DNA from 2 places in the Pseudoalteromonas sp. MQS005 genome. Region 2 is predicted to be linked to the other one. Evidence: riboswitches for the same ligand, from Rfam matches in the RefSeq annotation. Region 2 holds a riboswitch; the other holds the start of a gene.

Region 1 (6,805 bases), on a different contig from region 2:
AGCACCTTGAGGTTAATATTTAAATCCTCAGCAAGTTGCCTTAACGGCGTAATCATTTGTGTCCACAGCTCAGCGAGTTTGTCGCTGCTAAGCATGTTGCCCCACTGAAAAATATGCAGACCGTCAAAATTAAGTGCACAGTAGTCACTGGTATTTAGCGCCTGCCACTCGTCGCACCCTAAGCCAAATGGAGTAAGACTATCGCCCCCTAGCGGGTTTTTATCACCCTCGGGCCAGCGTAATTGAACACGCAGCAAAACCTGCAACTGGCACTGCTGAGCAATCGCTTGTTCGTTGAGCCAACGTACCTGATTGAGACTTTCGGCCACAAAGGTACGTACGCCACGCGCAATAAAGTGCTTAATTTGTTTAGGGCTTTTTGCAGGCCCCGTGTTGAGCACGCGTTCACTGTTAACTCCTTGGGCAAGGACTTGCTCAAGCTCGCCTTTACTGGCGACATCAAAGTTAAAACCAGCGTTATTTAAGCGTTGGATCACGCTAGATAACGGGTTCGCTTTAACTGCATACCAGAGTTTTACCTCGGTTTGTGCTACTAAACGCGTTAAATGTGTGTTTAGTGAATCAAGATCATAAACAAAAAAGGGCGTATCAAGCTCAGTTGATAGCTTATCAATAGCGCTTTTAACGGGCGTGCTCAAAAAGGTCATTAACGTAAAACCTCTTCAAGCAATAATGACGCGTCACTTTGCTCGTCACGGTATTTAACAATTAACGCACACGACATGCTTAAGCCTTGCTCACGCGCCCAATCGTTTGACGCAGGGCGAGATCCAGGGATCACAATCGCGTATTCAGGGATTGCTTCGCCTTTATCAAGCTGGCGCTCATTTACGCAGTCATAAACAGGGATGGTTGCAGATAAGCGAACACCTGGGGCAAGTACCGCGCCTTTTTTAACTACCACGCCTTCAACAATCACACAGCCTGCACCAATGAATGCATCGTCTTCTATGACCACAGGGCTTGCGCCAATGGGCTCAAGTACTCCGCCTAATTGTACCGCTGCGCTTAAATGCACATTTTTACCTACTTGAGCACATGAGCCAACCAATGCGTGGCTATCTACCATAGTGCCCTCGTCAATAAATGCACCAATATTTACGTACGCAGGTGGCATAATAATAGTGCCTTTGGCAACATGTGCACCACGGCGCACACTTGAACCACCGGGTACCATGCGAACTCCTGCTGTGGCTTCAAAGCTTTGCGGCGCTAAGTTATGTTTATCAACAAAACCGCCAGCAAACTCGGTGTTTTGACCGTTTTTAAAGGCTTCTAAAATGCCTTGCTTTACTTCTACGTTAGCGTGCCATTGGCCGTTTTCGTCTTGTGTTGCTGCGCGAACCGCGCCCGTTTCTAAATTATTTAATAGTTCTAACCAGTTCATTATAAAAACCTGTATTTAATGCCAAGATAAAATGGTGTTGTTTGCCGATGAAATGTCATCTGTGTGTGTCAGCTCAAGGTGTGTTAAAGGTGGGCGTAAATACGGACTGCCAATACGCCCTTGTAAATGCATTAACACTTTGACTGGGATAGGGTTGGCTACTGAAAATAAGCTATTGATAGCGCTAGACCACTGGACAAAAAGATTAGGGTGTTGGCCGCTTAAACTGCGCTTTACAAACTCATGGGTTTGCACTGGCCATGCATTGGCTGCAACCGACACTAAACCTTTTGCACCTGCTTGGGCAAAATAAGGCATGAGGGCATCGTCACCACTAAAAATGGCTAGTTCAGGCGCTGCTTGTCGATAGGCTTCAAATTGAGAAATACAGCCACTGGCTTCTTTGAGTGCCCATAAATTTTTATGTTGTTTGAGGTTTTCAATGGTTGCAATGGGAATGCTAACCGCACTACGTCCTGGTACGTTATAAAGCATACAAGGATGAGAACTGGCATTGAGCAGGCTTTCAAACCAATGGGTTTGCCCCACTGCACCGGGTTTGGCGTACAAAGGCGAGCCAAGTAAAAAACCATGAATAGGCAGTTGGTTGCAGTAGTTAACCCATTCAAGCTGCTGCTTTAAGTTACTACCACCGACTGCGACCATAAGCGGGACGCTCGGCTGTAATTGGCAAACATGCTCTACGATGGCTTGCTGCTCTTTTAGGGTCAGGGCTAACCCTTCGCCAGTGCTACCTAGCAGTAAAATGCCATTGTTAGCGGCTTCTTGTTCGGCCACCAAGGTGTCTAAGGTTGCGTAATCAACTAGGCCATTTTGATCAAATGGGGTGATCAGCGCAGTCCATAAATGGAAATTGTTAATATTGAAGTTGTTGATCATCTCTCACGAACTTATAGGGCATTCGTCGAGTTATTGGCGGGTATTTAGGGTGCCTGACTCTTTGAATGTATTTATAATTCGAAGAGCGAATGGGCTTATATAACAGGGCGCACGGCCTTATTATACTAAGACCAGAAGCTCTCCACCAAATATGTTATTGGTGACAGTCGCTAGGATTCAGCCTAGTCGCCCGAAGCAACCTTTCACAAAAAAGTGTTACCTCTCGGCGTTAATTCCCCTCACGTATGCTCAATGGAGTTTGCGCTCCTAACATACGCTACCTGAATAACGCACCTCTTCCAGCCCTTTGCACTTGCTATTGAAAAATCAATCAGCAAATACAATGTAATAGGGTAAGTGTGGCGATTAAACCACTTTAGCCGTCTAGGTGTCAAGTGACTAAATATAGATAGATTCATCCTGATTGACAGTTATTACGTATTAGCTGCTTTTCTCGTACACTAGTACTATTGTCGAAGTAAGGTATTAAGCAGATGGAAAAATTTAGTGATATTTATAAGCGAGCGGTAGAGCGAAAGGGCTCTGAAAAAATGCTTAAGTTGTTACTCGCAAAACCTTTATCTAACAAACAACTCCTCACATTAAATGATGATGATTGGCTAGAAGAATTTACTCGGAAAGTTTTTCAAAGTGGTTTTTATTGGTCGGTGATCAACAGTAAGTGGGCCGGATTTAGAGAGGTTTTCTGGGATTTCAATGTTGAAAAACTATTGATGATGCCACCGGATATGCTTGAGCAAAAAGCCAGTGATGAGCGGATTGTGCGCAACTATAAAAAAGTAAAAACTATTACCGAAAATGCGTATATGATCCACGAAGTTGCAGAGCAATACGGCAGCTTTAGTGAGTTTATTGCTAACTGGCCAAGTGAAGATATTATTGGCTTGTGGGCGTATTTAAAAAAGCATGGTGCAAGGCTTGGTGGTAATACCGGCCCTTATGCGCTGCGCGCCTTAGGAAAAGATACTTTTTTACTTTCAAGAGACGTAGAAAGCTATTTGCGTGCCCATAAAATTATCGATGGCGGATTACAAACTAAAAAGTCACTAAGTGCGGCGCAGGCATTCTTTAATGAACTGCAGCAGCAAAGCGGCTTAAGCATGCAAGAGCTAAGCTTAATTGTCGCTTATGGTGTCGGCGACAATCGCGTAGGTATCAGCCAACAACAATAGGATTAAACATGAAATTAGTGCCAAGGTATACCGACATTGGTGAGGGGTTTGCAATTAGCGATCATCCAGCCAAGGTGACAGCGCCACAGTTATTGTTATGGAATGAGCCCCTAGCTAAGCAATTTAATATACAGGTGAGTGCCGATTCTCGAGCAAATATATTTAGCGGTAATGAACCCCAAGCGATTTCTGCGGTGGCACTGGGATATTCTGGTCATCAGTTTGGTCATTTTTCTCCACGCTTAGGAGACGGCCGAGCGCATTTACTTGGCGCGATTAGTGATGATAAAAACCAGCTTTGGGATGTGCAGTTAAAAGGCGCTGGCGCTACGCCATTCTCGCGCGGAGGCGATGGCCGCTGTGCATTAGGTCCAGCTATTCGTGAGTACGTAATGAGCGAAGCTATGCACGCGCTTGGCATTCCAACAACGCGTTGTTTAGCCGTGGTTGGCAGTGGCGAAACCGTTTATCGCAACCCACCTCAACCAGGTGCTATTGTAACCCGACTCGCCAGCAGTCATATTCGGGTGGGCTCGTTTCAATATTTAGCCACTCAAGGTGACGTTACTAGCCTAAAAAACTTAGCCGACTTAGCCATTCAAAGACACTATCCCGAGATTAACAGCACTGGCGCTCAGCGTTATTTAGATTTTTTAGCCGCAGTGATAACCAATCAAGTTAACTTAGTCGTAAGTTGGATGAGGGTGGGGTTTATTCATGGGGTAATGAATACCGACAACACCTTAATTAGTGGTGAAACCATAGATTACGGCCCATGTGCCATGATGAACCAGTTTGATTTTGATACCGTGTTTAGCTCTATTGATAAACAAGGGCGTTATGCGTTTGGTAATCAGCCAAACATGGCAAGTTGGAACTGTGCCCGCTTAGCAGAGAGTCTAATAGCGCTGGTCAGTGACGATGACGAGCAAGCGGTGGCAATGATGACGCCTTTAATTGAGGGCTTTTCAACGCAATTTAACCAACAATTTAGCGCTATGTGGGCACAAAAGTTAGGGCTAACAATAGCTGATGATAAAGATAATGAGCTGGTGGGGGAGTTACTAGGGCTATTAAAAGAACACCAGCTTGATTATACCAATACTTTTAATGCACTCACTGAGTCGTTAAATGGGCAAGCTGAAATACCATCAGCACTTACCTCTTGGGCACAGCAATGGCAAACACGAACTAATGAGCACAGCTATCAAGTGATGCGACAAGCCAATCCGAGCGTGATCCCACGTAACCATATTATTGAAGATATTATTACTCAGTACACTACGCATGGGGATAGTGAGCTACTCAGTCGTTTTAGCAAAGTGATGTCGAGCCCTTACACAAGCCATGCGCAGGCCACTGAGTTTCAAACGCCGCCCGAAGATGATAAGAATTATCGTACTTTTTGTGGTACTTAAGTATGGTTTTTTGCATTTTAAAATGAATATAAAAGGTCATTTTTTACCCCAGCGACGTTCATTCATAGAGCAAACTATGAACGGGTGATACCATAACTCCATAAAAGCCAGTGATCGTGTGGGGTTTAAAGCGATTGTTTGCTTTTTGAGCTAGCCTGTGTTCATCGACATTTTTTATGAGCTAGTTTTATTATCCTAGATATTGAAAAAATATATTTGCGTTAAGTATTGATTAACAAAGACTCAGTTACTGTATAGGTAAGTTAGAAGAGCTAGCAATGCTTAGCTACATTTTTAGTTGTTAAAATGGGAAGAAAACAATGAAATTAAAATCACTTACAATGGCTATTGCGTTAGCTGCAACTAGCGCATCTACTTTCGCAGCCGAGCAAGAAGGCTTTTACATCGGTGCATTCGGCGATTATTACGATGCTTCGTGGAAAAACATGCGTGAGCAAGCTGGCCTTGACGTTAATGAGTCAACAGGCTGGGGTGCTGAATTAGGCTACCGCTTTAATGATTACTGGAGTGCGCGTTTAGAGTACGCAGACCTAGACTTTAATGCTCACGACAAAGTATTGAACAACCGCAACGATATTGACGGCGAACGTTACGGTATCGATGCACTTTACCACTTTGGTGGCGGTCCTTTCTACGGTTTATTTGGTCTGAAAGATATTGATGTTGTTGATGACAACACGTTTGTAAACGCAGGTGTAGGTTACCGACACTTTGTTACAGACAACTTTTTTGTTAATGCTGAAACCAGTGTTTACCAAGGTTTAGACAAAGGCTACACAGATGTTGGCGCTAAATTAGGTATAAACTACTTCTTTGGTCAAAAATCGGCGCCAGTAGCACCGGTTGAGCCTGCACCACAGCCAGAGCCAGAAATTGTTCCTGTGCCGGTAGCACTTGCTGATACAGATAAAGACAGCATTCCTGATGTAGATGATAAATGTGCCAATACACCTATGACAGATGCTGTTGGTAGCGATGGTTGTACACTTTATGAAGATACTGAAGTAACAGTAAGCTTGTTAGTAACATTCCCTAACAATGACTCGTCAGTTTCACAGCAGTACTTAAATGATATTGATGAAGTAGCGACTTTCTTAAAAGAGTACCCAGATACAACAGTGCTTCTTGAAGGTCATACGTCTGCAGTAGGTAAAGCGTCTTACAATAAATGGTTATCTAAAAAACGTGCTGATGCAGTAGCTAAAAAGCTAATTGCTGATGGTATTGCAGAAGATCGCATTACAACGGCAGGTTTAGGTGAAGAACGCCTTAAAAATGAAGCGAATACGGCAAAAGCGCATGCTGAAAACCGCCGCGTTGAAGCACACGTAAAATCTATTAAACGTGTAAAAGTATTACGTTAATAGTCTCATTATTGAGTAAAAACCCAGCTTAGGCTGGGTTTTTTTATGGCTGCTTAATAGGTATTCATGGGAGTTGGTTTTACTTTGTTCACTATTCATATTATTAATAATCGGTATAACTAGTTGCCTAACTGGATGGATTTTAATCTATGCACAAAAGCTTTATAATCGGCAGATAGAATACTATAAGTATTGGGTTATGGTGTGTTTAGTAAACACCACCGAATACTTTAACGTCACCAAGAGGGCAATACTGTGCTACAAGAATATCGTAAACACGTAGAAGAACGTGCCGCGTTAGGTATCGTACCAGCGCCATTAGATGCTCAGCAGACGGCTGATCTTATTGAGCTAATTAAAACGCCACCGGCAGGTGAAGAAGAGTTCATCCTAGAACTACTGATCAACCGCGTACCACCAGGTGTTGATGATGCAGCCTACATTAAAGCAGGATTTTTAGCGGCTGTTGCTAAAGGTGAAGCTGTTTCTCCGTTGATTTCT
Region 2 (6,805 bases):
GAAAACCGGGGTCATGCTTATTAATACTTCTCGCGGTGCGCTGGTAAACAGCCAAGCCTGTATTAAAGCACTTAAATCACAAAAACTGGGGTATTTAGGGCTTGATGTGTACGAACAAGAATCAGAGCTGTTTTTTAAAAACCACAGTGACGAAATAAATCAAGACGATATATTCTCTCGTTTAGTGAGTTTTAGAAACGTATTAATAACAGGACATCAAGGCTTTTTTACTCAAGAAGCTCTAACCGAAATCGCTAATATAACATTACAAAATGCAAACGAGCTTGCTCAAGGGCAAACGCTAACCAATCAAGTATTGTAATACCAAGTCATTTAAACTGTAAAAAGCGAACTTTCGGGTGACTCCCAATAGCTCGCTTTTTAAAACTGCATTTTTAAATTCGCGTTTAAAAGTTTTTAACCAAACGCTACATTTGCAAATACTAAGGTCATAAGTACAGGACACACAAAGCGAATATATTGTGCAAACCAATAGTGCGGCCCACTACTTGCCTTGTGCAGTTTATTACCACGTTGCCATAGCCAGCCTACCGTTATAAAGTAAAAAAGCCCCATTAACGGCAATTGGTATTGGGTAAATACCATAATCACTAAACCAAATAACCAATCAAAGTTTAAAATAATGGTACTGGCACAAACAAATACAATGGCGCTAACGGCCCATGTAGCTTTGGTTCTATCAACACTGTGGTTTTCTACTAAGAATGCCACCGGAATTTCAGTCGATGAAATGGTTGATGTAACTGAAGCAATCGACATCAATACAAAAAATAATAAGCCAACCAATAAACCAATTTCGCCCATAGTGCCAAATAACTCAGGTAATATGGCAAAAATAAGCTGCCCTTCACCAATTAATTTGCCGTTGCTAAATACTTCAACGCCATTGAACTGTGCCACATATATAGCCGGTATAATTAATAGCCCAGCTAAAAATGCCACGCTGGTATCAAGTAGCGCAACACTTGCGGTTAATTTTGGTAAGTTAGCTCCGGGTTTTAAGTACGAGCCGTAAATCATCATACAGCCTACCCCAAGCGACAACGAAAAGAACGCCTGTCCCATTGCGGCAATAATTAAATCCGGGTCGAGTATTTTACTAAAGTCAGGCACTAAATAGGCAGCAAACCCTTCGCTTGCGCCATCTAACGTTGCAATATAAATAATAAGCCCAATAAGGAGAACAAGTAAAAGCGGCATTAAACGGCGTGACCAGGTTTCTATTCCCGACTTCACCCCTTTTAAAATAATACTGGCGGTTAAAATAAGCATAAGCGGCGTAAAAATAAAATTACGTAACATAGAGTCGCTATGTAAAAACTCACTCAAGCTATGCAAGCCAAAAAAGCTACTTATAGGCTCTATAGCGTAGGAAAGCATCCAACCGGCCACAATAGAGTAAAAACTTAACATAACGATGGCACCGGCAAGGCCAATATAGCCTGCTGCGGCTCCCACTTTAGGGGCGTGATCTTGCCATGCTTGGCTTAGCGCTTTAACAGGATTAGCTTGTGCTTTGTAACCTAAATACAGCTCGGTGTACAAAGCAGGTAACGCCAGCAAAAAAATAACGATAAAGTAAACCAGTAAAAATGCGCCGCCACCATGATTAGCAGCCTGCGTAGGAAAACCCCATATATTACCTAAACCTACCGCTGCACCGGCTGCTGCCAATACAAAACCTAGTCGACTTTGAAAACCATCACGCACTTGTGCCATACACCTACAAATCTGTTATTATTTTAACGAATGCGAATTAAACCATATTTAAGAGCGACTGAGTAATAAAAATGTACTTAGCGCTCACAACAACTAACAACCGCTCACAAACTATCCAGCTTTGGGTAATAAATATGTAATCGGTCGTCATTTATAACGAGCAATGATGAGTGCAACTTACTTTGAAAACCAGCTAAAAGTCACGCCCGCTTTCGCAAATAACAGCCATTGCATTGCGCTGCTTAACGCGACCACCCTCAATGTGGGTGAATTTGATTTACCCCACTATTTAAGCCCTTTTGAGCTCAATGTTATTAATCGGCGTAAAAACCCACAAGCTAAACAAGAATATTTAGCCACACGTTTAGTGCTTAAATACCTAGTAAAAACCGCTTGTTCTTCTTATGCATCATTAAAGCTGTGTGATATTAGTTCTGAATTTAACCCCGATAACAGTAAATTAGAGTTACATATTAAAAATACAACAGACGTGATCAGTTGCTGCATTTCTCATTCTCATGGTTTTGTAGGTGCAGCGTTAAATGTAGCATCAACTCAATTTGGCTTTGATATTGAAAAAATTAGTTTAAAGCGCCCTTTTAATAAACTCGCTAAACACTTCTACCATCCAGCCGAAGTGAGCTTAATAACCGATACAGATAACATAACAACTCAAGCACATCATTTTTTTAGGATTTGGACATTAAAAGAAGCGCTGGCTAAAGCCACCAGCCGCCCTATTGCTCAGCTATTAAGCCCTAATGTGTTTAACGAACTTAATAACGCCCAGCTCACAGCCTGCAGCAATTCAGTGATTGGAGCACATAACGACATGTTTGATATTAGCGTTGTGGCAAAAAAAAGCACCGACTGGCGGTGCTCAATAATAACTATTAACGATTTACGCAGCGCAATCACTTTCTAGTAATCGACTATGAATCGCTTGAACCACAGCATCAGACTCGCTTTGCTCAACTAAAAAGCACAAGTTATGTTTACTTGCACCATGGCAAATGAGTCTAATATTAAAGTCACTTAATACTTTCATTAAATTCATTTCATGTTGGCGCAAAACAATTTCAGAGCCAATTAACGCTACCAGCGTTAAATTGTTTTCAACCGATACATGGCAAAATTCAGCGAGTTTATCCAAGCACTCTTGATCTAGCTCTGGGCGCGATGCATTAGGCGCATTATCAAGGGTAATTGCTACACTAATTTCAGAGGTGGTGACCAAATCTACCGAAATATTGCACTCACTTAAAATAGTAAATATACGCGCTAAAAAGCCACTGGCTAATAACATTTCTGGGCTTTTAAGGGTTAATAATATTTGATTTTTACGTTGCGTTACCGCACGAATACCAGGTAGCTGCGATTTTTCACGTTCAATCCACGTACCGCCAAGTTCTGGTTCTCGGCTAGAGCCAACAAACACATTAATATGGCTGCGACTGGCAGGTAAAATTGTAGCTGGGTGCAATACTTTAGCGCCAAAGGTCGCCATTTCTGCTGCTTCATCAAAACTTAAACGCGCAATAGGAGTGGCTTTTACACACAAACGAGGATCGGTGCTAAAAATACCCACTACGTCAGTCCAAATATGCACACTTTTAGCGTTAATAGCCTCAGCAAGCAGTGCAGCGCTATAATCTGAGCCGCCTCGACCGAGCGTGGTCGTTAAATTGTTTGCATCGCTACCAATAAACCCTTGGGTCACAATAACGCTATCATCAAGCAGCGGAATTAAATGTGCTTTAGCGGCTTGCGCTGTGGCGGCCACATTTGGTGTTGCTTTACCAAATTGGCTATCGGTTTTAAGCACCTGGCGCACATCAAAACGAGTGGCATTTAAACCCTTTAACCTTAGTACTTGGGTAAATAAGTACGACGATAAACGCTCGCCAAAGCTAAGTAGCTCATCGAACTGCTGCTCAGTATTGAGTGTTTGTGCCGCCAACGTTTGAAATGCATCAAGCGTTTGATTAAACCCAAGGGCTAAATCCTCATCTAACGACAGGTCATTTAAAATAGCCTGCTGAATCGCAAGGACACCATCAATATGCTGTTGGCGTTTAGTGGCTTCAATACCCGCTTTGCAAAGCTCCACTAAATGATTGGTCACTCCGGCACTGGCGCTTACTGCAACAATACGTACATTTTTATCGTTTACGATAATTTCGCTACAACGGCTCATCGCCTCAAAGTTAGCAACGCTGGTGCCACCAAATTTGGCAACAATGTAATCTGATTTTGTGCACTGTGAACTTTGTGGCACTGGTTGGGTAGTCATTTCGTCTCCTTTCGCGGCATCCAAACCGCAATAAAACAAGAAGAACTTGGCAGGAAATAAAGATAAGAAAAATCTACTGCCAGAAGCTCTCCACCTAAATTGGTGACAGTTTTGAGGATTCAGCCCCATAAACCGAAAAACAATGGTAACGACCCATTATTTTCCTCGGCGAGTACTTCCCTCCTTAATGATCGCAGGCTGTCGTTGCCTCACATTAAGTACCTAAGTATCGCACCTCTTCTGAATGTATTATTAACCTGTGGCTAATAAAACAAAACCGCACTAAGAGTGCGGCTTTGAAAGTTATCGTTTAGACGTCTAGCTGTCAAGTCGTTTTACTATAAAATCAAATAAAACTACCCATTAAGTAAGAGCCCGCATAACCAAAGGTGTAACACAGTAATAAATACAGCGATAAGCGAAGGTAACTTGCAAACGTCAGCTCTTTTACCTTACTCATGGCTATAATACCGGCCGCCGAGCCAATGATTAGCATAGAGCCACCTACACCGGTTGCATACGTAAACGACAACCAATGCTGTTGACTCATTACAATGTCGGCTTTTAATAACGCTGCCGTTAGTGGCACATTATCAACACCTGCGGATAAAATACCCATTAAGTAGTTTGCGTACTCTGGCGCCATTACCGTATACAAATTAGTAAATTGGCTCAGTACCCCAACTTCTTTTAACGCACCAACAAGCAGTAACACACCCACGAAAAACAATAAGGTGTCGTACTCTATGTCGCGTATAAAATCGATCATATCTTTGTTGATGTCTTTTTTGCGCATTAAAAATTGCGCGACTAAAAACATAATAGATAAACCCAATAAAAAAGTAAGCAAAGGCGGTACACTGTATAAAACACTCAATGTAAGCGTAGCAATAACCGTAGTGAAGAAAATAACCGCAATGGTTATGTCGGTTTTTTCAATACGTTTAAATTTAGTTTTTTTAAACTCGAGTTGCTTATTCATGCCAATTGATAACAAAGTAGCCAGTAATAATACACTTAATAACGCAGGCACAATTAACAGTAATAAATTGCTAATTGTTACTTTACCATCAAGGAAAATCATAAGTGTGGTTACATCACCCGTGATAAGTGATACACCACCGGAGTTTACAGCAAATACAATAAGCGTGGCGTACTTAACTAGTTTTTTGGCTTCAAGCTTTAATGACATAATCACTGCCAGTGATATTAACGTGGCCGTAACGTTGTCGGAAATAGATGAAAATAAAAACGCAAAACACCCCACCAAAAACATCAGCTTACGCTCACTAATGCTGGTTGGCATAATCCGGTTCACAACATTTTCGATAAGTCCTTTAGAGTTTAAATAGGCGACAAAGGTCATTGCGGCCATTAAAAACAGCCATAAAGAAGCAATTTCTAAAATATTGTGGTCTAGGAGGGTTTGAATCGTTTCGGGGCTTTGCCCATTAAGAGGAAAAATAAAGGAGATAATCCAACAAAGTGTACCAAAAAATAATGTCGTTTTTGCTTTGTTTACGTGGATCACATCCTCAATAACGATAAGCAAAAATGCAATCGCTATCAGCGTCAGGATAATCGAGGAAACCATGATATTAAACAACCTTCGGGGTTAAGTAAAAATTGAAACCATGTAAAAAATATACCCACAAACTCTATGTGCCTATATTCGGCGCGGATACTATCACTAAGCGGGTGTAAAAACTATTATTAAATCGTCGCAAAAACGAATACCATATAAGTTCGAGAAATATAAAATAACGAATACTAGGAAGTTGTAACGCCTTATGATCCCAGCTAAAAAGCTACTTAATACCCTAAATGAACACTGGGGTGTATTAGAGCTATTATTTAAGCGCTTTAAAATGGCCGACTTTAGTATTAAAGATCTTCAAAATGCCATTAAGCAAAAGCAACCCACGTGGAATAATGAGCGTATTTATAAAGAAACCAACCGGTTATTAAATCAAGAAATTATTATTCCGCTGGCTAAATCGTCACAACTGGAAATTAACCGCGCCATTGCCGACTTTGCCACCTTTTTACTGCAAGAAGAACATTTAGGCTTAGCACAAGAAATTAGTGTCTTGGTTGATGATTTGGCCCGTTTAGGTAATCGGCTATCTAATGCCGGTGAAATGGAAGATTTTGATGATTTACGCCGCTTTAGCCGTATTATGGATGATCGGGTACGTAAAATAATCAAACTGTTTTTACACAACGAAAACGCCATTTTAAATATTGTTGAGCAAGCCAAATCTAATAATGCAGTGCAGTCGCTACAAAAACGCTATAAAGCCGTGATAGAAGCGTTTGATGAATATATAGAACCCATGCTGGAAATGGTGGATATTAGAGGCGACTTTCATGCCTGCTTTACCCTTATTGAGCAACAAATTAGCACCCAAATAGAACATATTGAACGTTCAGGCAAAGCGTACAACGATAAACGCATGCTTGAACAATTGCGTACCCGCATTCTAGAAATGCACTTAGTTGGCCGGATAAGCTTACGTAAAAGTGCCGATATGCTTATGCCACTGCGTGAAGAGTTGCGCCGTAATAACCTTGTTACCCGCCAAGTAGCAAAAGTATTAGGGCTAATACGTAAAAATGGGGTAGATAATATGCTCAGCGCCGTGCAGCCACATTTTGTAAGCGATGCGCAAAAGTATTCATTGGGTCAACAGCGCCATATAGTAGCCTACATGGCAAGCCTGGCTGAATTTGAGCATCATGAATATCAGCTACCAGAGCAAAACGATGTGC

The links. Region 2 has a riboswitch for lysine ahead of lysC (lysine-sensitive aspartokinase 3). Riboswitches for the same ligand answer to the same signal wherever they lie in the genome.
Region 1: another riboswitch for lysine. It lies ahead of dapA (4-hydroxy-tetrahydrodipicolinate synthase); the one in region 2 lies ahead of lysC (lysine-sensitive aspartokinase 3).

Annotation. Positions count from the first base shown of each region.
Region 1 covers NZ_LYRQ01000021.1:43,892-50,696, reverse strand. Annotated here, with positions in the region: gene A9479_RS09380 (PLP-dependent decarboxylase) at 1-668, opposite strand, end outside; gene A9479_RS09375 (2,3,4,5-tetrahydropyridine-2,6-dicarboxylate N-succinyltransferase) at 668-1,408, opposite strand; gene dapA (4-hydroxy-tetrahydrodipicolinate synthase) at 1,424-2,308, opposite strand; lysine riboswitch at 2,436-2,615, opposite strand; gene A9479_RS09365 (DNA-3-methyladenine glycosylase I) at 2,803-3,501, shown strand; gene A9479_RS09360 (YdiU family protein) at 3,510-4,919, shown strand; gene A9479_RS09355 (OmpA family protein) at 5,240-6,304, shown strand; gene acnB (bifunctional aconitate hydratase 2/2-methylisocitrate dehydratase) at 6,560-6,805, shown strand, end outside.
Region 2 covers NZ_LYRQ01000002.1:176,884-183,688, forward strand. Annotated here, with positions in the region: gene A9479_RS01885 (2-hydroxyacid dehydrogenase) at 1-322, shown strand, start outside; gene A9479_RS01890 (sodium-dependent transporter) at 418-1,740, opposite strand; gene A9479_RS01895 (4'-phosphopantetheinyl transferase superfamily protein) at 1,907-2,665, shown strand; gene lysC (lysine-sensitive aspartokinase 3) at 2,642-4,033, opposite strand; lysine riboswitch at 4,109-4,281, opposite strand; gene nhaD (sodium:proton antiporter NhaD) at 4,380-5,627, opposite strand; gene A9479_RS01910 (hypothetical protein) at 5,824-6,805, shown strand, end outside.